Regions from separate parts of the Planococcus sp. ANT_H30 genome, predicted to be linked through region 1. Evidence: riboswitches for the same ligand, from Rfam matches in the RefSeq annotation. Region 1 holds a riboswitch; the other holds the start of a gene.
What was found. Region 1 has a riboswitch for preQ1 ahead of queF (preQ(1) synthase). Riboswitches for the same ligand answer to the same signal wherever they lie in the genome.

Region 1 (15,481 bases):
AAAGCCAATAGAAAATGTGCACCTGAATCAATCCATTTTAGTGGAAAAACTTTAAGCATAAGAACAGCAAACAATAAAAGAAAACCAATAATACTGCCAGGCAGCGGAATGTTGAAGAGGGCTTGAATTGTTTCACCTAATAAATAAAAGCCAGTGATGGCGAAAAGCTGAAGAAAGATGTAGATGATTTTCAAAGAGAACGCCGCCTTCCGGTTAGTAATAAAAAACCCTGTTCTTTCCATAGTAAGTTATTTTACAGCATTTCATTTGAAAAGCGAGAGTAGAGGCTGTGTTTGTCTAATCAGATCAGAAATAACGATGCGAGAATCCAAGCTGTATTTTTTGTGGATAGTGTTAGAGTCATTTACCTTTCTTTATTGCGTTACGGTGCGCGTATATCCACATAGAGAAATATGATTTTTGATTATTTATACACTTAATAGTATAGATACTATATTGGAAGAATAACCCGAAAATGACAATTGACTAAATAGACGGAATTTAAAAACAACTTCCGTTGAAAAGCTTGCATTTTGGACTCAATGTTGTATTATTATTTTATGCAATATATCGTATACGTTTTAAAAAGAAGAAACGTGTTATATTGAAATTGTAAATACTAAAGACGAAACCATGGTTTTAATCTACAGGAGGAAATAGTAATGGACAGTAAGTTATCGTTTAAGTCTTATGCAGTAGTAGGGATGATGTTGTTTGCGCTGTTCTTCGGAGCAGGAAACTTAATTTTTCCGGCGCAGCTGGGACAATATGCAGGAACAAACGTATGGATCGCAATCTTCGGATTTTTGATTACTGGTGTCGGCTTGCCGTTACTTGGAATATTGGCAATTGGCTATTCGAAAAGCAATGATTTGCAGGATTTATCAAGCCGTGTGCATCCCGTTTATGGACTGATTTTCACGGCAATGCTGTATTTAACAATTGGACCTTTCTTCGCGTTACCAAGAACGGGTGCAGTTTCGTATGAAGTTGGAGTGGCTCCGTTTATTGGAGCAGGAAACGCAACGATCGGTTTGCTTATCTTCTCATTGATCTTTTTTGGCGTTTCACTTGTTGTGTCATTAAACCCAACAAAAATAGTTGATAGTATCGGAAAAGTTTTGTCACCAGCTATTTTGCTGACGTTGGGCGTTTTGTTGGTCGCCGCTTTTGTGAAACCAATGGGCAACCAAGAAGCACCACAACCGGTTTATAAAAGCGACGCTTTCTTTACTGGATTTACAGAAGGCTATAACACGATGGACGCACTTGCTTCTCTTGTGTTCGGAATTATTGTCATCTCGGCTGTTCGCAAAATGGGCGTGAATTCGCCTAAAGGCGTATTGATGGCTACCTTGAAAAGTGGCGTGGTTGCATCAGCTTTATTGGCAATTGTCTATACAGGAATTGCTTATTTAGGATCAACGAGTACAGCTACTTTAGGTCTTATGGAAACAGGGGGACCCGTACTCAGTGGGGCTTCTGATTATTATTTCGGAACTTTTGGTGCCATGTTGCTTGCTGTCATCATCATCCTAGCTTGTTTAACAACAGCGATTGGCTTGACAGTGGCAAACGCTGAATTTTTCCACAAATTAACGCCGAAAATCGGTTACAAGACGTATGTTGTGATTTTCTCTGTCTTTTCATTGGTCGTGACCAATGCGGGACTTGCGAACATCATTACCTATTCAATTCCTGTGTTAATGTTCTTGTATCCATTAGCGATTGTCTTGATCATCCTGGCGTTCTTGTCGCCGTTGTTCAGACATGCGCAACTGGTTTATGTATCGACAATCATTGTTACATTATTTATTAGTGTCATTGATGGATTGAAAACCTTAACTTCTTCAATCGGAGTCGACAATCCAGCATGGTTGCAGTCGATTATCGATTTTTACGCAGCTACGTTGCCATTATACAGTAACGGTCTTGGTTGGCTTTTGCCTGCGCTACTTGTTATCGCGATCACAACGGTTATTGCTCGGACCAAAAAAACTGTAAAAGTTCAATCGGCTCAGCATAACGCATAATTTTAAGCAATAATGGCGGGTCTGGTAAACCAGGTTTGCTTCTAAAATAAAAGCTGCATCAAAAGCGTCTATGCTTTTGATGCAGCTTTTTCTAATTAGTTTACAGAAGTTTTTCAGTCGACAACTCATCGATCGTACGAATCCAATTGGATTTCATAAGTTGTGTCACTTTAGTTGGATTTTTTTCTTTTAAGGTCTGGATAATTTCGACGTGCTCATCGTATGAGCTCTTAGTTAACATCAATGAATGATGAAAAAATTGTCGTCTTACATGAGACTGGAGACTGCTGAGGATTGAGTGGATATAAGGATTATCTGCAGCATCGACAATAATTTGATGAAACTCTTGATCGATTTTTAAAGCTGAAAAACCATTTTGGCTTTCAATGGCTTCAATAAATCGTTGGTTAGTTTCTTCGAGCAAACGAAAGACATGCTCGTCAAGATTAGGAATAGCAAGTTCTGCTGACAAGGCTTGCAAAACAGCGAGAGGTGGCAACAAGTCTTTGAGGTCCCCTTTTTTAATAGTAGTGACGCGTGTAGCTTTTCCTGGAAACATTTCTACAAACCCTTGAACTTCCAACAGCTGCAGCGCTTCGCGTATTGGAGTTCTACTTAAACTCAATGCTTGCGCCAATTCTGTATCGATTAATTTTTCTTCAGGCTGCAGCGTACCATCAATAATCCATTGCTGTAATTGAAGATAAGCACTTTCTTTAGCTGACACGCGGACTGGCTTAGCGTGATTAACTGGAATAGGCATTACAAGCTCCCCTTTTTACTGCGTAATAGATTCTATTATACAGTAATTGGCACCATCGACAAAATATTTCATGCAATATATCGGTAGATAGCATTAAAAAGTCTGGCTATAGCCGTTTGTTAGCTTCTAAATGGGGAATATGAAAACTAACAACAAGTCTATTACTGACGAGGAGGAATAAAGATGTTGTCATTTGTACCAAGCAAAGACATAGAAACAATCGCTATTGAATTCGAAGGAGCAGCCACATACCGGGATGCGATGAAAATTGATAAAATCATTCAAGAAAAATATGCGGATAAAGGAAAATTCAATATTTATGCCATTATAAGTGAAAGACAAGGCGCATCTTTTGAAGGACTAGAAGAAAGCATGAAAGTAAACATGGATGCATGGAATCATTTTCATAAATTTGCTGTAATCAGTTCCAGCCATATAAAAGAAAAGTCAGCAGAAATAGAAAAATTATTACCGAAACTCGAAGTGAAATATTTTACATTAGATGAAATGAACAATGCTTGGGACTGGATTCAGGAATAGAAAAAGCGTTTTGCATCTGTCATGCAAAACGCTTTTTGTAGTCTGAATCTGCTTTATGACTCTTCTATGCTAATTAAATCGGCTTTGACGATGTGGAATACGCTTAAGACAATCGTTTTCCCTTCGATATTTTCAACAGAAAAAAGACTCACCGAAACCCCTGGAAAGTGGTCTTCAAGAGGTCCTTCAACGCGGATGTTCTCCAGGTATTCCCCATTAGTTAATAGAATATTGTAAACATAAAACTTCTGCTTCATGGCAATTCCTCCTACTGAGTGTGTTGGAAAATTCACATGGCGAGGGTGGGAATCCGGTCAGCTATCGTATACACTAATTATAAAGCAAAACAGTGGTTGACAGATAGGATGAGAGATTATGAATTCGGAAATTTCAGTTAAAATAAACGATAAATTTAAGACAGGTTACGCTAACGGTTATCCTTTAGTGACGAAAGAAGCTTTAGAAAATGCAGAATTTCTCCAAACCGAAGGAAGTATTTTGAAACTTGTTGATAAACAAGGACGTTTTTTAGCAAAAGGCTATTACGGCTTACAAAATAAGGGGTATGGCTGGGTGCTGACCAATGATGAAAATGAAACTGTCGATCAAGCATTTATTGAACGCAAGTTGACGACTGCGATTTCTCGTAGACAAGCTTTTTTCAATAACTCAGAGACGACCGCTTTTCGCGTTTTTAATGGTGAAGGTGATGGTTTCGGAGGGTTGATCATTGATTATTACGACGGTTTTTATTTACTTAGCTGGTATAGTGAAGGGGTTTATACGTTTAAAGATCAAGTCATTGCCGCACTTCAAAATGTGACGGAATGCAAAGGCATTTACCAGAAAAAACGATTTGATACAAAAGGTCAGTATATCGAGGAAGATGATTTTGTTGCGGGCGAACGCGGTGAATTTCCGTTAGTCGTCAAAGAAAATGGTGTGAACTTTGCTGTTTACTTAAACGACGGAGCGATGACAGGAATTTTCTTAGACCAGCGTGATGTACGAAATGTGATCAAGCAAAAATACGCCAAAGGCAAAACAGTACTCAATACGTTTTCCTACACTGGCGCATTTTCAGTAGCAGCCGCACTTGGCGGAGCACGGAAAACGACGAGTGTCGATTTGGCGAAGAGAAGTTCTAGTAAAACGATTGAGCAATTCAGTGTGAATGGCATTGATTTTGAAAATCAGGATATTTTGGTTATGGACGTCTTTAATTATTTTAAATACGCTAAGCGAAAAGAATTAAGGTTTGATGTCGTGATTTTAGATCCACCAAGCTTTGCGCGTTCAAAAAAATACACGTTTAGTACGTCTAAGGATTATACGAACTTGATGAAAGAGGCAATCGCCATTACAGAAAAAAACGGCGTTATCGTTGCTTCGACCAATAGTGCTTCTTTTGGCATGAAGAAATTTAAAGGATTTATCGACAAAGCCTTTAAGGAACTTGGTGGAAAATACAGCATTGTTGAGGAATTCACATTACCTAGTGATTTCCGCGTGCACAAAGAATTTAAAGAAGGCAATTACTTGAAAGTTCTTTTTGTGAAACTAGGATAACGTAGAAAGGTTTCTTTATTCTAGCCTAGTTAACTAAGGAACGACTCATGGTTTGTGTCGAAATTTTGCGTACTTTTGTAGAAAGTTCCCGCGTTCTCCCGCTAATCCCTGTACAGCGTTCCCCTTTCGCTTTTATAATGAAAGCAGAATGCGAGGGATAGTTCATGTTTAAAAATGCGTTAAGCACATTTCGTTTTATGGGCGTAGTTGAAGGCGGTTCACTGCTAATCTTGCTGTTTATTGCGATGCCGTTAAAATATTTTTTTGATTTTCCAGAAGCGGTTAGCGTGATTGGACCGATTCACGGGGCTTTGTTCAGTATGTATATTTTAATTACCATTTATATGACGTTTGTTTTTAAATGGCCGTTCCGTTTTTCTGTAGGTGCCGTTGTTTCAGCATTCGTGCCGTTTGGTAATTTCATTTTAGATAAACGCCTTGAAAATTGGCAACAGCTGAAAACTTTAGCTGCCTAAACACCGATTTTATAAATGGAAACACCTGTGGAATTTTTCTGCAGGTGTTTTTAGTGTATGTAGAACAGCTATAAGTTTTCTGTAATAAACTAGTGAAGAACTAGAGTAACTTCGCTTCATGCGACTGACAGAACAGGGGCTCCTATGATGAAAAAGAACGCTAAAGAAAAGAGTTTAAAGCCGTTTATTTCGCTATTGTTGACATTGAAAATCCCGAAACTTGCGCTAGCTATTGGTTTGACGGCTAGTCTGATTACTACGCTTGTTGGACTTGTGGTACCGTTATTAACAAAAAATCTAGTTGATGGTTTTTCCCTTAATGACTTAAGTGTTCCGTTGATTGTTGGAATCGTTGCGGCTTTTATTGTGCAAGCTGTCATTAATGGCATTTCGATTTACTTGCTCAGCATGGTCGGACAACGAGTAGTCGCTGGCTTGAGAGAGCGCATGTGGGCAAAATTGATCCGCTTGCGTGTCCGTTATTTTGATCAGCATTCCAGTGGAGAAACGGTAAGTCGAGTTGTCAATGATACGGGAATTGTTCGGAATTTAATCACGGATCATTTCCCTTCTTTCGTTACCGGCATTATTTCTATAATTGGGGCAGTAATTATTTTGGTCATTCTGGACTGGAAAATGACGCTTCTGATGATGTTGTCGGTTCCGCTAACAGTTGTCGTTATGGTACCGCTAGGCCGCCAAATGGCCAAAATTTCTCGTAGCTTACAAGACGAGACTGCTCATTTTACGGGGCATGTGCAACAAACTTTGGGTGAAATTCGGTTGATGAAATCTTCAACGGCTGAACATACAGAAGAAACAAAAGGTGTACAAGGCATCCATAAATTGTTTGCGCTTGGTATGAAAGAAGCCAAAATTTACGCATTGATTGCACCGTTAATGTATTTGGTCGTCATGGTCGTTATCGTATCAATCATCGGCTACGGCGGAATTCGTGTAGCAAATGGGGAAATGTCGACAGGTTCGCTCGTTGCATTTTTATTGTATTTATTTCAAATTATTGTTCCGATGGCGACTTTCGCGCGCTTTTTCACAGAGCTTCAAAAAGCCAAAGGTGCGACAGAACGCATTATCGACATTTTAGAATTGCCATTAGAAGAACAACAGCCAAAATCAACTTTAGATATTGCCGGGAAATCGTTACAAATTAATAAGTTAAGTTTTTCTTATGGGGAAGGAGAGCCCGTTCTAGCTAATATCTCATTTGAAGCACAACCCGGTGAAATGATTGCATTTGCAGGACCAAGTGGTGGTGGAAAGACTACAATTTTTGGGTTGATTGAACGCTTTTACGAACCACTGTCAGGTGAGATTTTGATAGGGAACATGCCAATCGATGAAATTTCAATCACGTCTTGGCGAGATCAAATCGGTTATGTGTCGCAAGAAAGTGCTATGATGGGTGGCACCATTCGCGAAAATTTAACGTACGGATTGCCAAACTCGGCAGCAATTTCAGCTGAAGAATTGTGGCAAGTTGCACGTATGGCTTATGCGGAAGATTTCATACGTGGCTTTGCTGATGGACTGGATACAGAAGTCGGGGAACGCGGCGTTAAGTTATCCGGCGGTCAGCGTCAACGAATTGCCATTGCCCGAGCTTTTTTACGCGATCCCAAAATTTTGATGATGGATGAAGCGACAGCGAGTTTAGATAGTCAGTCAGAAGGCATTGTTCAACAGGCCTTAAGTCGCTTAATGGAAGGGCGGACTACTTTGGTTATCGCTCATCGACTGTCGACAATTGTGGATGCGGATAAAATTGTTTTTATTGAAAAAGGGCGTGTTACCGGAATTGGAACTCACCAAGAACTAATAGCGAGTCACGCGCTGTACCGCGATTTTGCCACACAGCAACTAACTTGATTAACCTGCTTGACCTTAACGTAACGTCAAGGTGTAGGGTAGATTCATTAGGAGGTGGAGAAATGGACTATACCGTGCAAAAGTTGGGGGAGTTAGCCGGAGTTAGCACGCGGACTTTGCGTTATTACGATGAAATTGATTTATTGAAGCCGTTAAGAAAAAATGCGTCCGGATATCGAATTTATGGCGCGCGGGAAGTCGATAAGCTGCAGCAAATTTTATTTTACCGCGAACTCGGATTGAGACTGGAACAGATAAAGAACATCGTTAATGACTCTGGCTTCGATAGTGCCAAAGCTTTAAAAGCACACCGGGAAACACTTCTCGCGAAACGGCTGCAATTGGATCTCTTGATTATCAATGTGGAAAAAACCATTTCCACGAAAAAAGGAGAGAGCATGATGGGGGACAAAGAGAAATTTCAAGGCTTTCAGCAAAAACGTGTGGACGACAACGAACAGCAATATGGCAATGAAATACGCAGTAAATATGGTGATAGTCTAGTCGATCAATCGAATGCCAACATGTTAGGGATGGGCGAAGAGAAGTTTCTGGCGTTTAAAAGTTTAGAGCAGCAAGTATTAAACAGCTTGGCAAACGCTATCGAAACGAAAGACCCGTCGAGCGACGCGGCTCAGCAAATGGCTGCGTTACATCGCCAGTGGTTAAACTTTACGTGGCCGTCCTATAGCAAGAAAGCGCATAGAGGACTCGCAGAGATCTATGTGGCAGACGAGCGATTTGCTGCGTATTACAACAAAGTAAACCTTGGAGCCGCTGAATTTTTGAGGGACGCCATTGTGGTTTATACATCACCAGAAGAATAAAAATTTGTTCAAGTGCAGGCAGCCGAGACTTAATAGGCTGCCTGCATTTTTTATGTTGCGATTGGTTTAGAGCGGAGCTTTTGTTTTTGCTGCGCATCTCTAAATTCTACTGAACGTGCATAAACTTTCTTGGACGTGCGTAAACTCTACTGAACGTGCGTAAATTTTCTTGAACGTGCGTAAACTCTTCTGAACGTGCGTAAATTTTCTTGAACGTGCGTAAACTCTATTGAACGTGCGTAAACTCTACTGAACGTGCGTAAATTTCTTGAACGTATGTAAACTCTTCTGAACGTGCATAAACTTTCTTGAACGTGTGTAAACTCTATTGAACGTGCATAAATTTTCTTGAACGTGCGTAAACTCTACTGAACGTGCGTAAACTCTTCTGAAATGGAAGCAAGTCGGACCGCCTCGGATTTTCCATTTACGAAATCTTTACACTCTTGTCACAGCCACTTCATAAGCACTTGTTATACTAAAGCCAATTAAACAGCTGCCAACGATTTATGTTAATCGAAAAGGAGAGGTTTGTATGCACGGGAATCAAAAGAAAGCACCAATTGTCAAAGTCATGTCTTTTAACATTGCTCATGGGTTGGGGATGGATGGAGTCGTCGATTTGGAGAGGACCGCAGGAGTTATCGAGGAATCCTGTGCGAACATTATTGCCTTGCAGGAAGTTGACCGTTATTTTTCTGCTCGCAGTTCATTTGTGGACCAAGTAGAGTGGTTGAGCAAAAGACTTGGCATGCATGCGGCTTACGGAGCTAATATGAGTTTTGCACCTGAAGATTCAGAACGTCCGAATCATCAATATGGCAATGTCATTTTGAGTAACTACCCAATCAAATACGTCGAAAATCATTTATTGACTCAAGTTCCGTGTCCATTTGGAAATAATGAACAACGGGGTCTGTTAGAAACCATCATTGAAGTGGAAGGTAGTTATTTGAGTGTATTTAATACCCATTTAGCGCTGAAAGATGAAGAGCTAGCAGTTAGTGTTGATGAAATTTTGACCCTTACAGAAAAAAGCCGCTTTCCACAAATTCTTGTTGGGGACTTTAATGCCCCACCTTCGAACGGTTATATGCAAAAACTCAACAGCCAGTTCAACGATGCTTTTTTGACAATGAAAAGAGGCGATGCCTACACATATCCCTCTCCTTACACAAATAAAGAAACAGCTGAGATTTTGTCTCCGGCAATACGAATCGACTATATTTTTTCAGATAGCGCTATTGATGTCGTACAGGTAGCCGTTATTGAGACGGCCGTTTCCGATCATATGCCGATTGTAGCGGATATGGTCCTGACTGGTGCGACAGTACACAGTAAAGATGGTTTGCAAAAAGAACGGGCAAAGGTCTAAACAGTCAAACTTCAGCATATATGATGAAAAAACCGGAAGCTCTCTATTGGAGAGCTTCCGGTTTTTGATGTCCGTAAATTTGATGGTCTGCTAGATCGCGTCTGCATAACTTGACGAGTAAATACACCAGTGGCGTATCGGCTGCAGCCACGAGCCATTTGAATGCATATTGTGTCACAATCATGCCAAGTAATACACTAGTTGGCAAAGTGCCATAAAAAGCGATGGTGATGAAAATGCTCGTATCGACCAATTGGCTGACCATTGTTGAGGCATTATTGCGAAGCCACAACTTGGAATGACCATGTTTTTCTTTCAGTTTATGGAAAATAGTGACGTCCAGGTTTTGACTAATAAAGTAAGAAACGAGACTGGCTACAGTAACACGAAAACCTGCAGAAAAGATGGTTTCGAATGATTCTTGATTCGTAAAAAAAGAAGCAGCTGGCAAATGAATAGCAAGAAAAATAAACGCCAGTGCACAAAGCTGTGTAACAAATCCTGCTGTAACGGTTTGTCTTGCAGCTTCTTTGCCATATACTTCTGCAATCGTATCTGTGATCGGGAAAGTGAAAACATAGACGATGACAGCAGCCGGTAAAACAGCCCATTCGCCGATACTGAATAATTTCACCGCGAGTATATTCGATAAGATTAACAAGCCGACAAATGCGCCGTTCAAATAAAGTAACATTTGCTGAGCTCCTTATCGATTGGTAATCGTTTCGGGATTCATGTCGTGATTCATCATCCGGTACGATGCCATTTCTTCGTATTTTGTTCCAGGTTGGCCATAGTTTGTGTAAGGATCAATCGACAAACCGCCACGTGGCGTGAATTTTCCCCAAACTTCGATATACCGAGGATCCATCAATTTGATTAAATCATTCATAATGATGTTAACAACATCTTCATGAAAATCTCCATGATTGCGGAAACTGAATAAATAAAGCTTCAGTGATTTGCTTTCGACTAATGTTTTGTCGGGAATAAAGCTCAAGTAGATCGTAGCGAAATCGGGTTGCCCAGTTTGCGGACAAAGGGAAGTAAACTCAGGACAATTAAATTTCACAAAATAATCACGGCTGTGCAGATTGTCGATGGGTTCTAAAATGTCTGGATCGTATTCAAATTTATACTTGGTGTTTTGATTGCCAAGCAATTCTAAATGCTCGAGCGTGTCTTCGTTTCTTCCTGCCATAAAAACGGCCTCCTTTTAGATGCCCGGTTAGGAAGAGGGTTATAAAAAACGGACAAAAGAAAAAGCCAAATCGCATGTGGATTTGGCTGAGTTTCGACAATCCATAGTTTTTTATAGAGGGTGAAATGCTATGAACCTCTCCCGTTGCCGGGGTATTTACTTTTTACTCATCTATCGTATAAGACTTACTATGCGTTGTCAATCGACCAAATTTGTTAACATATTAGCAACAGCCAAAGGAGAGGATCGCATGGGGCATGATCATGATCATTTTGAAACAGTTAGAAGCGGCAATAAAAAAGCTTTATCTATCGCACTTATCATAACAGCCGGCATCATGTTGCTAGAGTCTTTCGGCGGACTCTTCACAAACAGTTTGGCTTTAATTGCAGACAGCGGTCATATGTTGTCGGATACGGTTTCACTGGTACTGAGTTTGTCAGCTATTTGGTTTGCGGGAAGAGCAGCGTCTGCTAACAAAACCTATGGCTACTACCGTTTTGAAATTCTTACCGCCTTTATTAATGGTATTACGTTATTTGTTATGGCAGGTTTTATCATTTATGAAGCTGTCCAGCGTTTATATGAGCCTGCGGAAGTTCAAGGAGGTTGGATGCTAGTCATTGCGTCAATTGGTCTTGCTGCTAACGTATTGAGCGCGTGGGTGTTAAACCGTGGTGCCGATGTTCAAGGCAATCTTAATATGAAAAGTGCTTATATGCATATTATCGGAGATGCGCTTGGTTCAGTAGGCGCCATAGTAGCGGGCATGCTTATTCTGTTATTTGACTGGACGATAGCGGATCCGCTGATTTCGGTCGCTGTTGCGTTATTGATTTTGCGGAGCGCCTGGGGCATTCTTCAAAATAGCATTCATATTTTGATGGAGGGAACACCTGAGACGATTGATACGCAGCAAGTGAGAGAGCGGCTGCTTGAAATCGAAGGTGTGTTAGACGTTCATGACCTTCACGTGTGGACGATTACATCTGGCATGGACTTGTTTACATGCCACATTGATGTCGATGTCAATATACAAGAGCAAAAGGTTCTTCAAGAAGCTTTGAAATTGGTTTATGATGTGTGCGGAATTGAACATGCCACCATCCAAATTGAAAAAACCGACACTGTACACGACTCACTAAAGGTATAAATTTAAAAAGAGTGGATTATCTGTTAATTTCTCTATCATTGACGGATAGCATCCATATTTTTCATGGTAAACTAAAGGTAAAAGATAGGCAGAAAGGAGCGACAAGAATGGCAGGCGAACAGTATGGATTACAAAAGCAATCAATAGAATGGGTGAAAAGCCAACTAAACGAGCAAGTAGAAATCATCGACGTTGATCCGCTGACGGGCGGAACCTCTTCAAAGCTATTTGAGCTAACTGTCAAAGAGAACGATCAAGTGCTTTCTTACGTTCTGCGACTTTTTCATAAAGCCGATTGGTTGGAAAAAGAGCCTGATTTAGCAAGACATGAAGCAGATAGCCTTCAGTACGCTGAGCAGTCCGGCCTTCTTGTCCCTCACTTAATCGCTTATGACGAAACCGGACAAGAAAATGGCGTGCCTGCAGTATTCATGACAAAAGAGTCTGGCTCTGTCGTACTTCAACCAACTCATGATAACAACTGGACAGATCGACTGGCAGCGGCTTTGGCAGAGTTGCATCAAATAAAGGCAGAAGACTTTCCATACGAATATTTTTCTTATAACGATGCGTTCTTACTTGAAAAGCCGACGTGGTCCAAAGTTCAAAACGATTGGATGCGAGCTTTTTACATTGTTTCTGGAAACCGTCCTAAAGTGCGGGAGTGTTTCATTCATCGAGATTTCCATCCAGCTAATGTGCTGTGGGAAAACGGCGAAATTAGTGCTATCGTAGACTGGGTCAACGCATGTCGAGGGCCCGCAGGAATCGATGTTGGCCATTGCCGTGTCAACCTAGCTCAGATGTATGGAATTTCTGTTGCTAATGAGTTTCTGGCAGCGTATCAGCGGCATGCTGGGAATCTATTTGTTTACGATCCGTATTGGGATCTGGTTTCACTAATAGACACCTTAAATGGATCACCTACTGTGTACCCGGGGTGGAAAGCGTTCGGTATGAAAGGATTGTCTGACGAGTTGGTACGACATCGATTAGATGATTATTTATTAAGTCTTTTGGATCGATTTGATGACTTTTAAGTCCTCCTGCTAAAAGAGTCAGTATCATTTCAGGTTTGATTTCCCCGATAAAGGCAATATAACAATAAGTGAGTTTTTTGAGGAGGAAATTGGATGACAGATGAACAACTAAAGAAATTGAAAAAGCAATTAGTAGAACAAGTAGAATCACTAGAAGAACGCGTAGAGCATACAGAAGAGTTTGAGACGACCGAGCTCTCAAACTACGATAATCATCCTGCTGACAATGCCACAGATTTATACGATCAAGAACGCGGTCTGGCGATGACTCAGTTTAAAGAAGAAGAATTAGCAGACGCTAAAGCAGCTCTAGCTGCAATTGAAGACGGTAGCTACGGGACGTGTTCAGTGTGTGGCAAAGAAATTCCGTTTGAACGATTGGAAGCATTGCCAACCGCGTTGACTTGTATCGATCACGCAGATCAACATCCGGATTTGGAAAGTCGCCCATCTGAAGAAGATGTTCTACAGGCTTCCACAGCACAGCCTGTCAAAAAAGAAGACGATGGCATTCGAGACTACCAAGATAGTTTTGAAGATGTAGAGGATTTTGGCTCGTCGGATACACCGCAAGATCAACCAAGCGAAGATTCACAAGATTTTTTCAAAGACGATAAATAAAACGATCCCCTCCTGCCGTTAGGCAAGGAGGGGATTTAAAAAACAGCACGATTTCCCGGGAAATAACAGCTAGGGGGTTAAGTATGGATAGATTGAAAGAAGAAATTTATAGGCTTGAATGCAGCCACTTGGAGCAAGAGTGTTGGGTTTCAACCGATAAGTTAAGTGAAGTGCTGGACGATGAGTTTTTTGAATTTGGCAGTTCTGGAGGTCTTATTAAACGTCAGGATTTTGAAGGGGATTTTCCATCAAATCCCGACCCAATGGCTATTCATTTTTTCGAAATGCACAAATTAGGTCCAGATGCTGTGCTGACCACGTACCAAATAACCAACTTAAAGACGGGAAAGCTGACGAACCGGAGTTCTGTCTGGAAAAAACGAGAAAATGGCTGGAGATTATTTTTCCATCAAGGAACAGTTTCAGCTAGCAACGTGTTTGAATAAAGAAAGAATAGGCTATTCACATAACAGAACTATTTTGTCGAAGGAGGAATTTTTCATGGAACATGCCATCGTATTATTTGATGGAGACTGCAATTTTTGCGATTCAAGCGTTCAATTTATCATCAATCATGATCCCGCTGGCTATTATCAGTTTGCTTCGTTGCAAAGTGAGATTGGCCAAGAACTTTCAAGGAAATTCAAAGTACCGGGAGATGTCGATAGTTTAGTATTGATCAAGGATGGACAGGCGTTTGTGAAATCTGAAGGGGCTTTAATGATTTCGCATCACTTAACAGGTCTCTGGAAATTGGCGCATTACTTGAAACCATTTCCACGAGTAGTTCGTGACGGCGCGTATGACATTATCGCTAAAAATCGGTATAAAGTATTCGGCAAGTTGGATAGCTGCATGCTGCCCCCTCCTCACATACGCAAACGATTTCTGGACAAATAATAGAACAAGCCCGAATCCGGTAATCCTCGGGTTCGGGCTTTCTTAGGAATAGAAAATCTCAGTAGAAATTGGATATTCGCCAATAGTGACTGGCAGTAGGTCCTGCCATAAAAGCGAGACCTTCACTTTCTTTTTGATGAATGGCCGTCCATTCGTGGTTATCTTCAAACTTCAAATAAACTTCGTGATTGGGCGATTGATCATGTACGCCAATAATGTCATACGTGCCATTTTGATAAAAATCAGCTGATAGTTCGTAATCAATGTTTGGTGACGTTGTGAGTGGGTTTCCTACGCAATGCGTTAAGGTGATGACCATTTTTTGTTCGATTTCTGCTGCTTTCTCTAATTCAATTTTTTGAGAGGAAGCAATATCAGCTTTGCTAAAATTTTTTCGCCAATTGTATCCAATGGTGGGTCCTATGTGCTTGTCCCATACCAATGTCGGACTTTGGTTAAAGTTAATAGTAAGATTGACTTGAGACCGGTAATGCGGTGACTCAGCGTCAAAGCTTCGTCCATCCCCTTGAAAATAGGCAAAAGGGGACAAGAGATTAGGGTTTTTCAATAAGGTATCTGGCAGAAAAGTAGTATAGCGTAATTGCCAGGCTGGGACTAGTTGAGTCGATTCTTTATTGGACAATAAAGAATCGAGAGAAGCAATTTTTTTAGTCAGCCAAAAGTCTTCTGTTGCTGCTTTTTTTTGCGGAGATTTTTGGTGTAAACTATTAAAAAACTTATTTAACGCAATTTTTTTGTCGCTAACCTTTTTTTGAGACTTTACGATTGGACGGTTGCCACGAATCCAGTAAGTTGCTTCTTCGTTCATCGAAACTTGTCGGTCCGTGTACTGATTTTTTTCAACGGTTTCAATAAATGCTCCATTGCGATAGATATCATAAGCCGTAATGCCAACAATTTTTCCCCAAGCTAAAGAAATACGACTGTTAGAAACAATGGTCGTTAAAACTAACTCTGCTAAACGATTGTTGCTGTTCATTTGTCGTTTTTCTGTTGCTGTTTGTAGCTTGATTTTATCTACCCAGTGTCCTGACGCATCTAGGCGTTCAAGTGTATAGGTATACAAGTGACCTTC
Region 2 (15,481 bases), on a different contig from region 1:
TAATTCGACCGCATAAGCTGCATCTTCTGGCCCCATTGTAAAATGATCGCCAATTGGTACAAACGCCACATCAATATCATTTCGCTCACCTAACATCTTCATGTCACCAAACACTTCTGTATCACCTGCATGGTAAATTGTTTTGCCTTCTGCTGTAAATAAAATTCCAGCTGGCATGCCACCATAAACGACTTCACCTTCTGCTGTTGTGAAAGAAGAACTGTGAAATGCTTTTGTGAACTTTACCACACCAAACTCGAATTCGTGTGCGCCGCCTAACCCCATACCTACTGCGTTTACACCGAGACTGTCTAAATAATTAGCTAGTTCAAATACAGCTATAACTTGCGCATTACTTTTTTTCGCTAGTTCGACGGTATCGCCAACATGGTCGTTATGGGCATGTGTTAAGAGGATCACATCTGGCCTTTCTTTTTCGACCGTTAAATCAGTGAACTCATTGCCGTTAATAAATGGATCAATTAAAATAGTATATTCACCTGTTTTGATTTTCACAATAGAATGACCATGATATGAGACGTGCATAAAATCCCTCCAATTGATGTTTGAATATAGTGAATTCAAGTCATATAGCTGATTTATACCCTGTTTTTTGATATGCTACACATATAGAGGAGGAATACATATGATAAAAATTAACCAACTACAAGATTACCTGAAACAACATTCAATTGATGCGGCATTTATTACAGATCCCTACAACGTTTTTTACGTTAGTGGTTTCAAAAGTAATCCACATGAACGTCTACTAGGTGTCATGATATTCGCAGAAGCTGAACCCTTTTTAATTTGTCCTAAAATGGAAATTCCAGATGCAAAGAATGCTGGGTGGACAGGCGAAATCGTCGGTCACGAAGACACACAAAATTCCATGGAAATTTTATATAAAACAGCAAAATCGCGTGGCATTGAATTAAAAACAATGGCAATTGAAAAAGCGCATATGACAGTAGATCGCTCCGAAGCGATTCTCTCATTCTTTGAGCCGCGTACAATTGTACAACTAGACGATCAGTTAAATGCTATGCGTGTAATAAAAGATGACGCAGAACTTCGAATATTACGTGAAGCAGCGGCATTAGCTGATTACGCGATTGAAGTAGCTGCAAAAACAATTAAAGAAGGCATTACTGAAATTGAAGTCATGACAGAAATTGAATTAGCGTTAAAAAAACGTGGCGTTACGCATATGTCGTTCGATACAACTGTATTGGCTGGAGACAAAGCGGCTTCACCACACGGTAAAACTGGCGATCGTAAATTGAAAAATGGCGACTTGGTATTGTTTGACCTTGGCGTTGTTCATAAAGGCTATTGCTCAGATATTACCCGTACATTAGCGCTTGGAGAACCTAGTGAAGAGCAAAAGGCTGTATATGATATTGTCTATCGTTCTGAAACAGCTGCTCTTGAAGCGGTCAAACCTGGCGTTACAGCTGCTGAACTTGATCAAATTTCACGTAAAGTAATTACAGATGCAGGATACGGTGAGTATTTCACACACCGTTTAGGACATGGTTTAGGCATCGATGTTCATGAATTCCCTTCTATTCATGGAGAGAATTCGATAAAAATGGAAAAAGGAATGGTCTTTACATTAGAGCCTGGTATTTATATTCCTGGTAAAATCGGCGTTCGTATTGAAGATGACGTCGCTGTAACTGCAGATGGTTACGAAGTACTGACAAAATTCCCGAAAGAACTTCAAATTATCCATAATTAATAGACACAGCGACACCAGAAAAATTCTGATGTCGCTTTTCATTTACCGTAAATTGAACGATTGGTTTAAACCATCACTTTACTGCTAGCTATTTATTTCTATTCATCTAATTACCATGTCAAAAGACGCCTTTAATTAGACAAAAAATTCACGAAATTACATCCAATTTAGCAGGAACTTAGATAGTTTTAGCGAATGTTTACAAAGAGAGATAAAGGAGGAATGTAGGATGACATTAAAATACAGTCAAATTCTTGTAGCAGTCGATGGTTCGAAAGAAGCTGAGTGGGCATTTAAAAAATCAGTTGGTATTGCTGGACGGAATAACGCTACATTAAATTTGGTAAACGTAATCGATACCCGTTCGTTCGCTGCAATTGAAGCGTACGATCGCTCGATTGCTGACCGTGCTCAAAAGTTTGCTGAAGATTTATTAGAAGAGTATAAAAAAGAAGCGTTAGCCGGTGGTGTTGAAAAAGTGAACATTGTTGTCGATTATGGTTCTCCTAAAACAATGATTTCAAGAGATTTGGCACAAAAAGTTGAAGCGGATTTAATTATCTGTGGTGCTACCGGATTAAATGCGGTTGAACGTTTCCTAATCGGTAGCGTTTCAGAACACATTGTTCGTTCAGCAAAATGTGATGTATTGGTTGTACGTACTGAAGAAGCTCAAGACGATGCACCAACAGGTTAATACGTAAAACGAAAAAATCCTTTCACTCATGTGAAAGGATTTTTTCGTTTTATTAAGATTTCACTTTGATAATAATTTTTCCGCGAGCATGATGAGTTTCGCTAAGTTCGTGTGCATCTTTTAACCCTTGCTCACTAAACTCAAACACGTGACCAATCGCAGGTTTAAATTCTCCTGATACAAACAAATTAGCCAGCTGATGTAATTGCTCACCGCTCGGCTCTAACCAAAAGCTGCTTGCTTTTACTTCGTGCTCTTGCGCTTTCTCTGCAGAAGGCTGACCTGCAATCGAAATCAGTTTCCCGCCTTTTTTCAAGACTTTGAAACTTTTATCTAGTACTTCTCCACCCATTGTGTCTAATACTGCATCAAAGTTTTCCAGTAACTCACTAAAATCTTCTTCACTGTAATTAATGACACGGTTTGCACCTAGTGATTTGACCAGTTCATCGTTTTTGTCACTTGCAGTCGTCGCTACATACGCTCCGATGCTGTTAGCAATTTGAATGGCCATACTTCCCACTCCACCGGCTCCCGCATGAATCAATACTTTATCTCCTTTTTTAACTTCGGCAAAGTCGACAAGGCATTGATAAGCAGTTAGCCCAGCTAATGGAATTGCCGCGCCTTCTTCAAAAGTCATGCTTTCTGGCATATGAGCTAATAGCTGTTCTTCTACTGGCACAAATTCTGCATAAGTCCCTTGACGTGTTGTCGCAGGTCTCGTAAAGACACGATCGCCTACTTTGAAATGCTTAACGTTTGTGCCAATTTCAGCAACCACACCCGCTGCATCCCAACCTAAAATAATCGGGAATTCCCAAGGTAACATTTCTTTTAAATAGCCTTCACGTAATTTCCAGTCAATTGGATTTATAGAAGTGGCATGAACTTCAACTAGCACCTGATTTTCGTTGATAGTTGGTTTTTCTACTTCTCTTTCTTTCAGTTGTTCTGTACCACCATAACTGTCGATAATAATTGCTCTCATGTCAAACATCCCCTTTCCTTATTCTATAAATATACCCTATTTCAGAAATAGTACACCTTCCGGAGACTTGCATTTATAGTCTTCTTTTCTGGTACATTATGTTATTATTAACACTGTTCGCTAAAAGAGGTTCGCAAACTCCCTCTCTAAAAAACTAAGGAGTGTTACAGATGAAAAAAGAAAAAGCAGTCGTCGTTTTCAGCGGTGGCCAAGACAGTACCACTTGCCTATTTTGGGCAATCAAGAATTTCAAAGAAGTAGCAACCGTCACTTTTGATTACGGCCAGCGTCATTCGGCTGAAATTGAGTGTGCCAGAAAAATCGCTGAAGAACTAGGTGTATCATTTAAGGTATTGGATATGACTTTGATCAATCAACTCTCAGCAAATGCGTTAACACGTGATGATATCGACGTGACCGCAGAAGATGGTGAATTGCCATCTACTTTTGTACCAGGCAGAAATCACTTATTTTTATCTTTTGCAGCAGTTTATGCAGACGCTATCGGTTGCCAACATTTAATTACTGGAGTAAGTCAAACCGACTTCAGCGGTTATCCCGATTGTCGTGATACGTTTATTCGTTCACTAAATGTCACATTAAATTTAGCAATGGACAAGCAGTTTATCATCCATACGCCGTTAATGTGGCTCGACAAAACCGAGGTTTGGGAACTTTCTGATACACTTGGTGCTTTTGAATTTATTCAAGACAAGACCTTAACTTGCTATAACGGCATCCCGAGCACTGGTTGTGGCGAATGTCCTGCCTGCAAATTGCGAAATGATGGACTTGCTCGCTATCAGGATAAAAAAATGGCTGGTGTTAGAGCATGATGCAGCAATTTTATCCGACAATTCCACACGATTTCCAATTTGAGCTCAATAAGGACTTTCATTTTTCAGCAGCGCATTTTATTCCAAGTGAAGAAGCAGGGAAATGCCAAGTCATGCACGGCCATACGTATCACCTCAACATTACAATCGCAGGTAACGAACTTGACGCCATTGGTTTTCTAATTGACTTTAAATTATTAAAAGAACTGATTCATAAAAAATACGACCACAGTGTCTTGAACGATCATCCGGAATTTGCCACTAAATTTCCGACCACCGAGCTTCTTGCTAAGCAAGTGTGGCAGTCGATTCAAACGATGCTGCAAGCGACCAGCAACCGTCCCAACTGTCTGCAAGTTATCGTTCGTGAAACACCAACCAGTTATGTTGTATTCCGTCCGAAACAAGAGGACTTGTTATGAGAATTCCAGTGATGGAAATTTTCGGTCCAACCATTCAAGGTGAGGGCATGGTAATGGGACAAAAAACCATGTTTGTGCGCACAGCAGGATGCGATTATTCCTGTTCTTGGTGTGATTCTAAATTCACTTGGGATGGCACAGGCACAAGCGTCTCCAAACAACCTACTGAAATCGTTGAGGAACTCATCCAAACCGGTGGCAAGGCCTTTTCGCATGTCACCATATCCGGTGGCAATCCCGCTCTCCATAAAGGTATCGGTGAACTCGTTGATTTGTGCCATTTGCAAGGCTGGAAAGTGGCTGTAGAAACGCAGGCATCTCTTTGGCAAGAGTGGATGATAGAAATCGATGATATTACCTTGTCACCAAAACCACCTAGTTCTGGTATGAAAACAGATGTAACGAAACTAGATGTATTTATAGAAAAACTGCAAAATGCCAATGTCAGCCTGAAAGTTGTTATTTTTGACGAAATTGACTTTGCTTATGCAGAAAAACTTCACCAGCGTTACCCGGCAGTTCCATTTTTCTTACAAACAGGTAACGAAGACACTGCAACGACAGATGATTTGCAGTTAGTGACTACCTTACTTCATAGATACGAACAATTAATTGATTACCATATTCAGTCCCCTATTATGAATGATGCCAAAGTGTTGCCGCAATTGCATACTTTAGTATGGGGCAATAAACGCGGCGTTTAAACAGATAAACACGAAAAAACTCCGTCGACCTCAAAAGGTCGACGGAGTTTTTTTCGTGTTATGCTTTTTTAACAAATTCCGATTTTAGTTTCATCGGACCAAAACCATCGATCTTACAATCAATGTCGTGATCACCATCAACCAAACGGATACTTTTTACTTTTGTTCCAATTTTCAAAGTTGACGAACTGCCTTTGACTTTCAAGTCTTTAATGACTGTTACAGCATCCCCATCTTTTAATACCGTTCCGTTTGCATCTTTGACGATTTTTTCTTTTTCATCCTGTTCAGCTTCAATCGCTAAATTCCATTCATGTGCACATTCAGGACAGACAAACAGATTGCCGTCTTCATACGTATATTCAGAATTACAATTAGGACAATTCGGTAATGTAGTCATTTTCTCCTCCAGCTGATCTTTTAGTCAGTTAATCAGTAATACCAACAATCTTTTTACCAGTATACCAGAACTATCCACTCGTCCGTCTGAGTTATTTTACGACTAGTACGGGACAATGCACGTGATTGACAACTTTCTGACTGACACTGCCAAGTACTAGCGCCGATACTGGCTTTAATCCCCTGCTGCCAATCACAACCAAATCAAATTCCCCTTCATTGGCCATTTCAATAATCACGGGTGCTGGACGACCGTGCATCATTTCAATTTTGTAAAAGACTTCTCCACGTTCTAAAGCTTCTTTGATCGGTTGAATTTTTTTCTTTCGCGACAATTCAAACTCGAGCTGACCACCATCGTGAACCTTTTCATTGCTGTCTTCATCAAAATCAGAAACGTATACGATTGTCACTTCTGTCCCTTTCACTAACGTTGCGAGTTGGGCAGCTTGCTTTCCAGCTCGTTCAGCATTTTCAGAACCGTCTATAGCGACTAAAATTGATTGATACATTTCTCCACCCCTTTAAACTAGTTTCCGTGACTTTGCAATAAGTACCCTCTACTGACACTATTCGACTTTCTATTGAAATTCCCTGCTTCTCTAGAAAAACAGATGACGATAAACGTCAGCTGTTTTCTCTTTATAGTCGTTATTTACTTGTATGTTAGCGTTTTTCCGGTGAATCCAAATAAAATCGTTAGAACAGGCGATAGCAAACAAAAGAATGCGAATGGTAAATACTCCAGTGTCGGAACGCCAATAACACCCGTAATGAAAATTCCACATACGCTCCAAGGAACAAGTGGGTTGACGACTGTTCCAGCATCTTCCATCACGCGACTCAAGTTTTTCCCTGCGAGTCCTACTTTGTCGTAAGGCTCTTTAAATGCCTGTCCCGTCAATAAAATGGACAAGTATTGTTCACCGATCAGAATATTGATACCGATTGCGGTTAATGCCGAAGCCGCAATAACCGACGAAACTTTTCTCAGTACGCTCTCTACTTTAGCTAACAAACATTGAACAATCCCTAAAGTAAATAGCAATCCACCCATACTAAGCGCGAGCAGTACTAAGGCTACCGTGAACATCATGCTCTCCATTCCACCACGTGACAACAAACTATCAATCTCTGTGATACCAGTAGAAGACACATATCCGCTAAATAGCACCTTAAAAATCTCGGAAGCTGTAGACGTTTGATGCAGATAAGAAATCGCAATGGCTGATATTGAACTTAATGCCAGCGTCATTAAAGCAGGTGTTTTCGCCAAGGTTAAAACAATAAGCACGACTAATGGAACAAGCGTATACCCGTGAATCATGCCTGTAGCTAACAGTCCTTCTTTAAAGATCGAGATGTTCTGCACACTAGCTCCCGTCGCCTCCGGAGAAAGCCATACAAACAACCCTAGAGTTATGACAAAAGCGGGAATTGTCGTCCATCCCATATTGCGAATGTGGTCGAACAAATCTACACCGACAATGGTCGAAGATAAATTTGTTGTGTCTGACAATGGAGACATTTTATCCCCAAAAAATGCGCCTGAAACAATTGCACCAGCTGTTATGGCTAATGACAAATCCATTGCCGTCGCCATCCCGATAAAAGCCACACCAATCGTTGCAACCGTCGTGAGTGAGCTACCAATAGACAATCCAATTAATGATGTGACGATAAAGACAATAGCATAAAAAAACGTCATAGAAATCAAGGTAAAGCCTGCGTATATCAACGTTGGAATGGTACCGCTAATCATCCAGCTACTAATGAGCATACCGATAAAGAAAAACAGAAAAACTGCGCTCATTCCCGCACCTGCACCATCAACTAATCCTTTTTCCAGTGTTCGGTAGGACACTTTCTTTAACAATCCATAACCGAATAGCAACAAAACCGAAAATAAGATAGGAAGATGTGGAACTGATTTAAATCGAATAATACTGACACTGATTAATAGAAAGATAGCAGTTGTTATTAAAATAGCTTCTGAAACTCTTGGCGTGATGACTGATTTGATATTATGCATGACAAACTCTCCTTTTTTATAAAAAAAAAAGAGAAAACGCCCGTCCCAATAAAGGGACGAAGGTTTTCTCCGCGTTACCACCCAATTTGATGTTCTAGCTTACCAAACATCCACTCTTTGCGAATCGATCAAAACTGATGACGTATTTCATCCCATTTGCTGCCTGAATTTACACCTACCATTCAGTCTCTTGCTGCTGCACACAAATTGCCTACTAAACCATCGATCGACTTATTTAAACACTTACGTAATGAAAAAATACGGCTTACCACTTTAAATCCAGTAAAGTTCATACTAATCTAGAGCAACGACATAAGAAAATTTTTTCGAACGACTCGACTAGTCATTTTTAAAAGTATATTGAAATAAATTTTACCAGTCTTCTCTGACAAGTCAATACTTTGAGTTAAGTTTTATTTGAAGACATAGGTTTTCGTTAACCAATCATAAAGCGTCTGTTTATTTTTTGTAAAAATAACCATCAAAATAGAAAGAAAAACCCATCCATAAATCCATCCCCAAACTAGATAGTCTAGTAATTCTAATTCCTCAGCTCTTAACTGAATCATTCGATACACCATAAAGTGAGAAAGCTCTCATGGTAAAAACTTCAAAAACGTCCGACTCATTGCTCGACCTATCAACAAAGGCTTTTGGTTCTTAATCTGTTACGACAATACCCATTTTATATTTCCCAAACGATTGCTTACCCATTTTTGAGTCTGCAACGATAAAACAGAGAGAAACAGGTAGCGTAAGCAATATGAAGCCCGTTAGTTGAGCAATAATTCGTGAAGCTTGAAACCCCTGTTGTATGGAAGGAATGAAAATCACGGATACAATAAACAATACTCCCATATCGGAAAAAATCAACACATAATCAAGTGCAAACGCTTTTAAACGAAGCCACAATCCCGCATACATCAAAGACCTCCACCCTCAGTCACTATTCACGACCTAGTTGAAAATAAAGGTTTAACGGCTAATTCTAAAAAAAGAGACAAGGAATAATCCTTGTCTCTTTTAACCCAATCTTAACATCAAGTAACGTGATCGATCACGTACCCATTTTACGGCGGTTATTACTAACTTTCTTTGATTGCTGGCTCTTCATCTTTTTAGTCGATAGTGAACCGTTACCACCAGATAATTTGTCTGAAGCTTGGTTTTTCTTAGCTTCAAGTTGGCGTTTCACAGCTTCTTGAAGACTCACTTTTTTTGGTTCTTCGTTTGACTCAGTCATTGCGCATCCCTCTTTTCGTTAAAAATGGTACATATGGATGTTTTTATACCTTTAGTATAGCATAACTTCCTTGCTCTATTCTTTGTTTTCTTTAAACCAACTAGTAACTTGAGAAAAGAATTGAGACATGGATTCGGGCTTAGACATATTCGGAACACGCGCCAACAAAACTTCTTTCGGCGCTTTAATGCCTTCTTTCTTTTTCTGTAAGACGAGAATCCCTTTAGCATGCGCTGAGTTTTTAAACAAGCTATCTGGCAATTCCATAACGGATTGAATATGCGCATGTTTTTTCAAAAAACTATGCAATTGACTGGCATGCTCGGATTCAAATAACGCTTTCGGGACGATGAAAAACAAATAACCACCATCAGCCGTATGTTTTAACGATTGTTCGATAAACAAATGATGTGCATATGTCATGCCCTCATCTGCTTTTAGTTCATAAGTGGCTGCGGTTTCGTCGTCGGGATAATAACCGACCGGTAAATCTGAAACGACAACGTCTACTGGATCGATCAATAAAGGCTGAAGTGCATCTTGTAGATAGAACGTAATGGGTTGTTCTACTAAATTCCCTGCATTTGAAGCAAGACGCACGAGAAGATCGTCTAGTTCTACGCCTGCTCCTGTCAAGCGGCCGTCCAAGTAATTCATGACTGTTAACAATAGATTACCTGTTCCAACTGCCGGGTCTAAAATGACTGCTTGATCTTTTTTGACAAACAACTCAACCAAATAACCAACCAATAACCCAAGTGCGTCAGGCGTCATTTGATGATGTGGTTGAATGTGCTCTTTCATGCCCTTTAACACAGCTAGCTGAAGTGCTTTACGAACTTCTTCTTTGCTGGCATCCGCTTCTAACTTGATAAGTCCATCCAACCAATTTTCAGTAGTCGTCAATAAACTTTCCAGGTACACGTTTTCTTGTTCTTTCTGAATTTCTGTTGTGTGATTATCAATAAAATTAAACGTTTTTTCCATTGCTGAATTCATAATTCGCCGTCCTCAATAAGGAAACCCACTCTCTCGAGTGGGTTTCTTGTATTATTTTGTTAATTCTTTAACTGCATCTAAAGCCTTTTCGTAATCGGGATGATCTGTTCCTTCAGCTACATACTCTACATAAGTAACTTTGTCGTTTTCATCAAGTACGAAAACTGAACGAGCTAGAAGTCGAAGCTCTTGCATCGTCAATCCGTAAGCTTCACCGAATGACAAATCACGGTGATCCGATAAAGTGGTAATGTCATCTACTTTGTTGATGTCTGTCCAACGTTTTTGAGCAAATGGTAAATCAGCTGAAATGGTCAATACTTCAACATTGTCCCCTAAAGAAGTAGCTTCTTCGCTGAAACGTTTTGTTTGGTCTGAACAAACACCCGTATCCAGTGATGGAACTACGCTAACCAATCGAATCTTACCTGTTGTGTCTTGCAATGTCACCGGTGATAAGTCATTCGCTAAAACTGAAAACTCAGGAGCTTGATCTCCTACTCTCACTTCGGTGTTCGGTATAGTCATCGGATTATTCTTGAATGTAATTTGTACCAATCAATACGCCTCCCTTTCATTAGTCTCTTTATCATACTAAAATGCTTGGGTGTCATGCAACCCAGACCCCTCTATGTGCTTTTTCTTCATCAATCTATTTTTTCTAAAAGACTCTTCATGAACAACTGTCGTGTCAGCAATATAGTCGTGGACGCCTTGTTTTAACGGTGTAAAGCCAACAATCCAGTAGAGCGGCAAAATGGTCACGGAAAGAAAGCGACCAATCCACTCGCGGAACAGGAGCGTCATCCAAGAGATGCTATCGGACTTCAAAGACACTACACGGATCCCCATAACCATCTTTCCGACAGTTTGACAAAAGAATTTTGTCATTAACACAAAATAGCCGTAAAAGAGGATGGCCGATACAATTGCATACGGCGCATACCAAGGAATACTGGTTGTTTCTATTCCTGTTAAAGCAAATATAGGTTTGACTAGAATAGCAGTAAGGCCCGCAATAACCAGTAAATCGATTAGATAAGCCCAAAATCGCACCCAAAATCCAGCCGGTTTCCGTTCGTAAAAAAGAACTTCTTCAAATCCTCCGGTTTCAGGACGCTGTTTCGTGACGGGCACTTCCACTGTGGTTTCATTCGTTTCGTGGTCTGTCATTGTGGTCCCTCCTTATTTTTCACCGTATAAATACATCATACGCGGAGAACTGTATTCAGTTAGCATTTTTGTAATCATTTGTGTTTCGAGATCGTTACCGAAAAACGAATTCATTTTCATGGATAAAAGCGAACCCCAGCCTTGCGAAGCTCCGTATTGGAATACTTGTGCATTACCTAAATCGAAATCAGTTTTTACTTGTGCGATTACGTCTTCCTCGAATCCGAAATCATCCGCTAAATTCGCCTCTACTGCTTGACGCCCATTCATGATACGTCCGTCTGCCACAGCTTTTACTTCTTTTTCTGTCATGTCACGGCCTTCTTCAATTACATCGACAAACGACTCGTATGAATCATCTAGCATTTCTTGAAGAATTACGCGTTCCTCTTCTGTCATGTCACGGGTTGGGCTCATAATATCTTTATATGGACCCGACTTGATCGTCACAAAATCCACACCCAGTTTGTCTGCTAGTTCACCATAATTGACACTCTGCATAATGACACCGATAGAGCCAGTTAAGGTTTCCTTGTTAACAAAAATCTTTTCTGCTGGTGCTGCAATATAATAGCCACCTGATGCAGCTACTGCTCCCATTGATACGTAAAATGGTTTTTTTGTTTCTTCTTGAATTTCAATAATCTTATCGTATATTTCCGCCGACTCCACAACGCCACCACCCGGTGAATTTACGGTAAGTACAACGGCTTTAACCGTAGGATCTTCTTTAACATTTTCTAATTGTTCCATAAAGAAAGAGTGGTTATAACCAGTCGTTCCAAATAGTGAAGCTGCATCTCCCGTGTCTTGAATCACACCATCTACATTTAAAACAGCTACACGGTTATCAAAATCTCCATCTTCTACCACAACTTCCGAAAAACTTGATTGCGTACTCGCTACGAGTTCGTCAACACCTTCAGTAAAACCACCCTGAAGAAAAGCAAATGCTGAGTTGATAACCAATGAAATTCCGAGTACAGCTGCCGCTACAACTAGAGCAATCCATCTTTTTGTATTCATTTATACCATTCCCTCCTTAGTTCTACTCTTACTATACGTGAAACACTCGCAAATGTTTCATCAAAAAAGAAACACTAAACCGAAACTTTCCTGCTTGCCTTTCGAATTCCCCGTGCCTCCAAAATTTTTGAAGAAGTAAACAAAATTAAAGCGCTCCAAATCAACGAGAAAGAAATAATATCGACTGTTGTAAAAGCTTCACCGTAAATGAAAACCCCAATTAGCAGCATTAGCGACGGAGCAATGTATTGCAAAAACCCAATCATGTACATCGGAATCAATGGAGCACCGATTGCAAACAATAACAATGGGAAAGCAGTAACCAATCCACTAGCGATTAACAACACGTCTGTTGTTAGTCCTGTCTCTAAAAAAGAAACGCGATCGACTGACATCAAATAGATATAATAGGCGATTGCAATCGGAAAAACAAAAAGTGTTTCAATTGCCAGTCCGCGCAAAGCATCTAATTGAATGGTTTTTTTGATCAAACCGTAAAAAGCAAAACTGAAAGCCATACCGAGCGCAAGCCACGGCAAAGAACCAAAAGAGAAAGTTAAAATCAAAACACCAGTTGCCGCTAAAAGAAAAGCAATTTTTACCGCTGGAGACAATTTCTCCTTTAAAAAAATAGCTCCTAACAGCATAGAAATTAACGGATTTATGTAATAGCCGAGACTTGTTTCAACAATCCGGTCATGCGAAACCGCATAGACATAAAAAAACCAGTTAGCAGAGATGAGGAACGACGCCAACATCAACAAGAAAAATTTCTTCTTTGATATCCACAGCTTTTTTAGATCAAGCCACAATTGGCGACCTCCTTTAGTTAAAAGAATAAAACCAAAAGTTAATACGAAAGACCATATAATTCTTCCTGCTAGGATTTCGTCCGCTGGAACGTGACTAATTTGTTTCCAGAAAATCGGCATAAATCCCCATAATGTATAAGTCAAAATAATGACCAAAACGCCTTTTTTTGAATCTGTCATTCTACATCGCTCACCATTCTTTATTAAATTTTATATTCCGAAATAATAGTCTCATTATAGGCTTGATGGGAGCAGAAAGTAAATAATGATTCGTTCAATTATAGAAACATTCGTTACCCATTCTTGCTCAAGTTCAAATCAAAAAACGGCAACTCTTTTTTAATAAGAGAAGTGCCGTTTTTGGGGTTGCATTTATTTTTTTGCGTGTTCTTGCTGGCGTAATTCCACACGTCGAATTTTACCAGATGCCGTTTTTGGCAACTCTGCTAAAAAGTCGATTGCCCGAGGGTATTTATAAGGTGCGGTTAATTCTTTTACGTGATTTTGTAATTCTTTTACCAAACTATCTGAAGCCGTATGACCTTCTACTAATACGACAAAAGCTTTGACAATCGTGCCGCGTATTTCGTCGGGTGCACCAATAACAGCACATTCTTGAACAGCCGGATGTTTAACCAGTGCATCTTCTACTTCAAAAGGTCCGATTGTATAGCCCGAAGAAATAATGATATCGTCTCCTCGACCTTCAAACCAAAAATAACCATCTTCATCTTTTGATGCTTTATCACCCGTTACATAATAATCTCCGCGGAATTGCATCTTGGTTCGTTCGGGATCTTTAAAATATTCCTTAAACAAAGCAGGTGTCTCAACATGAACAGCAATATCCCCCACTTCACCAACTGGACACGGGTTACCGAACTCATCAATGATTTCGACATGGTTGCCAGGCGTCGGTTTGCCCATAGAACCAATGCGAGACTCCATGCCTTTCATAACTCCGACCAGCAACGTATTTTCCGTCTGGCCATAACCATCGCGGACTTCTATGTCAAAATGATTTTTAAAAACATTGATGACTTCTGCGTTAAGTGGTTCCCCCGCAGACACTGCGCTGTGCAAAGCGGACAAATGATAGTTGGCTAAATCTTTTTGTTTTGCCATCAACCGGTATTCTGTCGGCGTACAGCACAACACATTGACTTTGCGTGTTTCCATGAGTTCTAAATAAATAGTCGGATCAAATTTACCATTATAAACAAAACCGGTAGCTCCGCTACCTAGTGTCGCTAAGAACGGACTCCAAATCCATTTTTGCCAACCTGGACTTGCGGTTGCCCAAACAACATCCCCTTCTTTTGCACCGAGCCAGTGCTCCGCTGACGTTCGAAGATGTGCATATGCCCAGCCATGGCTATGTACGGCTCCTTTGGGATTGCCGGTAGTTCCTGAAGTATAAGATAAGAACGCCATATCGTCTTTTTTAGTAGGCGCTGCTATGTATTCAGGAGAAGCAGCAGCCATTTCATCAACTAAAGAAATCCATGAATTTCCTGATTTTCCAATGACAAACTTCACGACATTGTCCATTTCCTTCACACCTTCGAATTGATCCATGAACGGCTCATAGGCGATTACCGCTTTTGCATCACTGTGATTTAAGCGGTACGCAATATCTTTTGCCCGAAGCATTTCAGAGCTGGGAATGACCGCTAAGCCCGCCTTTAGTGCTCCGATATACGCAACATATGCTTCGATCAAACGTGGCACCATTACGAGCACGACGTCACCTTTAACAAGACCTGCTGTTTCAAAACTATTCGCTGCACGATTTGCACGCTCTATTAATTCATCATATGTAAGTTGGTGTTTTTCCCCTTGATCGTTTTCCCATAGAATCGCAAGTTTGCCGTCACCTGTTGCGTATCGCTCAATTTCCTCCACCAAATTATACGAATCCGGCGCTAGTAATTCTTCTCTTTTCATGCTGTTTCCCTCCTCTGACTAGAGCTAATTGTTATATCCATATCATTATACATTAAATTTTTAATTATTCATATAATTTCATCTAGTTAAATTTTTAAAAAGAACTCTTATTTTCTGTTGCTGATTGTGTACGTTTAGTCCAGATTTAACTCGCGAACTAAAGTTATGCATCACAAAAAAAGCTGCCTGTAAAAGGCAGCTTAGCTATTATAAAAGATCTTCAAACTGATTCTCTTTAATGCGTGGAAACTTAATAACTTCTCTTTGAGATACTGCTTCACCGATCATTTCATCGAACGAAACAAAGTTCTCGTAGTACTCGACTTTTTCAAGTTTTGGCTTGATTTTGGGATTTGCTGGTGTAAAAATCGTGCAGCAATCTTCAAACGGACGGATAGAAATATCGTATGTGCCTATTTTTTGAGCTGTATCAATAATCTCCAACTTATCCGTCGC

Region 2: another riboswitch for preQ1. It lies ahead of queC (7-cyano-7-deazaguanine synthase QueC); the one in region 1 lies ahead of queF (preQ(1) synthase).

Annotation. Positions count from the first base shown of each region.
Region 1 covers NZ_VOBJ01000003.1:279,253-294,733, reverse strand. Annotated here, with positions in the region: gene FQ085_RS09895 (CidA/LrgA family protein) at 1-194, opposite strand, end outside; gene brnQ (branched-chain amino acid transport system II carrier protein) at 663-2,033, shown strand; gene FQ085_RS09885 (GntR family transcriptional regulator) at 2,134-2,796, opposite strand; gene FQ085_RS09880 (SpoIIAA family protein) at 2,980-3,336, shown strand; gene FQ085_RS09875 (hypothetical protein) at 3,390-3,593, opposite strand; gene FQ085_RS09870 (class I SAM-dependent rRNA methyltransferase) at 3,712-4,905, shown strand; gene FQ085_RS09865 (DUF3817 domain-containing protein) at 5,070-5,381, shown strand; gene FQ085_RS09860 (ABC transporter ATP-binding protein) at 5,529-7,268, shown strand; gene FQ085_RS09855 (MerR family transcriptional regulator) at 7,331-8,095, shown strand; gene FQ085_RS09850 (endonuclease/exonuclease/phosphatase family protein) at 8,631-9,470, shown strand; gene FQ085_RS09845 (queuosine precursor transporter) at 9,514-10,164, opposite strand; gene queF (preQ(1) synthase) at 10,177-10,671, opposite strand; PreQ1 riboswitch class I at 10,769-10,816, opposite strand; gene FQ085_RS09835 (cation diffusion facilitator family transporter) at 10,922-11,824, shown strand; gene FQ085_RS09830 (phosphotransferase family protein) at 11,932-12,864, shown strand; gene FQ085_RS09825 (TraR/DksA C4-type zinc finger protein) at 12,958-13,485, shown strand; gene FQ085_RS09820 (nuclear transport factor 2 family protein) at 13,569-13,931, shown strand; gene FQ085_RS09815 (thiol-disulfide oxidoreductase DCC family protein) at 13,987-14,385, shown strand; gene FQ085_RS09810 (hypothetical protein) at 14,444-15,481, opposite strand, start outside.
Region 2 covers NZ_VOBJ01000002.1:384,631-400,111, forward strand. Annotated here, with positions in the region: gene FQ085_RS07800 (metal-dependent hydrolase) at 1-546, opposite strand, end outside; gene FQ085_RS07805 (M24 family metallopeptidase) at 647-1,744, shown strand; gene FQ085_RS07810 (universal stress protein) at 1,974-2,441, shown strand; gene FQ085_RS07815 (NADP-dependent oxidoreductase) at 2,494-3,432, opposite strand; PreQ1 riboswitch class I at 3,553-3,596, shown strand; gene queC (7-cyano-7-deazaguanine synthase QueC) at 3,603-4,268, shown strand; gene queD (6-carboxytetrahydropterin synthase QueD) at 4,265-4,690, shown strand; gene queE (7-carboxy-7-deazaguanine synthase QueE) at 4,687-5,394, shown strand; gene FQ085_RS07835 (zinc ribbon domain-containing protein YjdM) at 5,453-5,794, opposite strand; gene FQ085_RS07840 (universal stress protein) at 5,886-6,305, opposite strand; gene nhaC (Na+/H+ antiporter NhaC) at 6,449-7,825, opposite strand; gene FQ085_RS18025 (hypothetical protein) at 8,239-8,394, opposite strand; gene FQ085_RS07850 (RDD family protein) at 8,486-8,749, opposite strand; gene FQ085_RS07855 (hypothetical protein) at 8,883-9,068, opposite strand; gene FQ085_RS07860 (class I SAM-dependent methyltransferase) at 9,144-10,067, opposite strand; gene tpx (thiol peroxidase) at 10,119-10,625, opposite strand; gene FQ085_RS07870 (RDD family protein) at 10,662-11,240, opposite strand; gene sppA (signal peptide peptidase SppA) at 11,253-12,266, opposite strand; gene rarD (EamA family transporter RarD) at 12,341-13,258, opposite strand; gene mbcS (acyl-CoA synthetase MbcS) at 13,451-15,025, opposite strand; gene thiI (tRNA uracil 4-sulfurtransferase ThiI) at 15,233-15,481, opposite strand, start outside.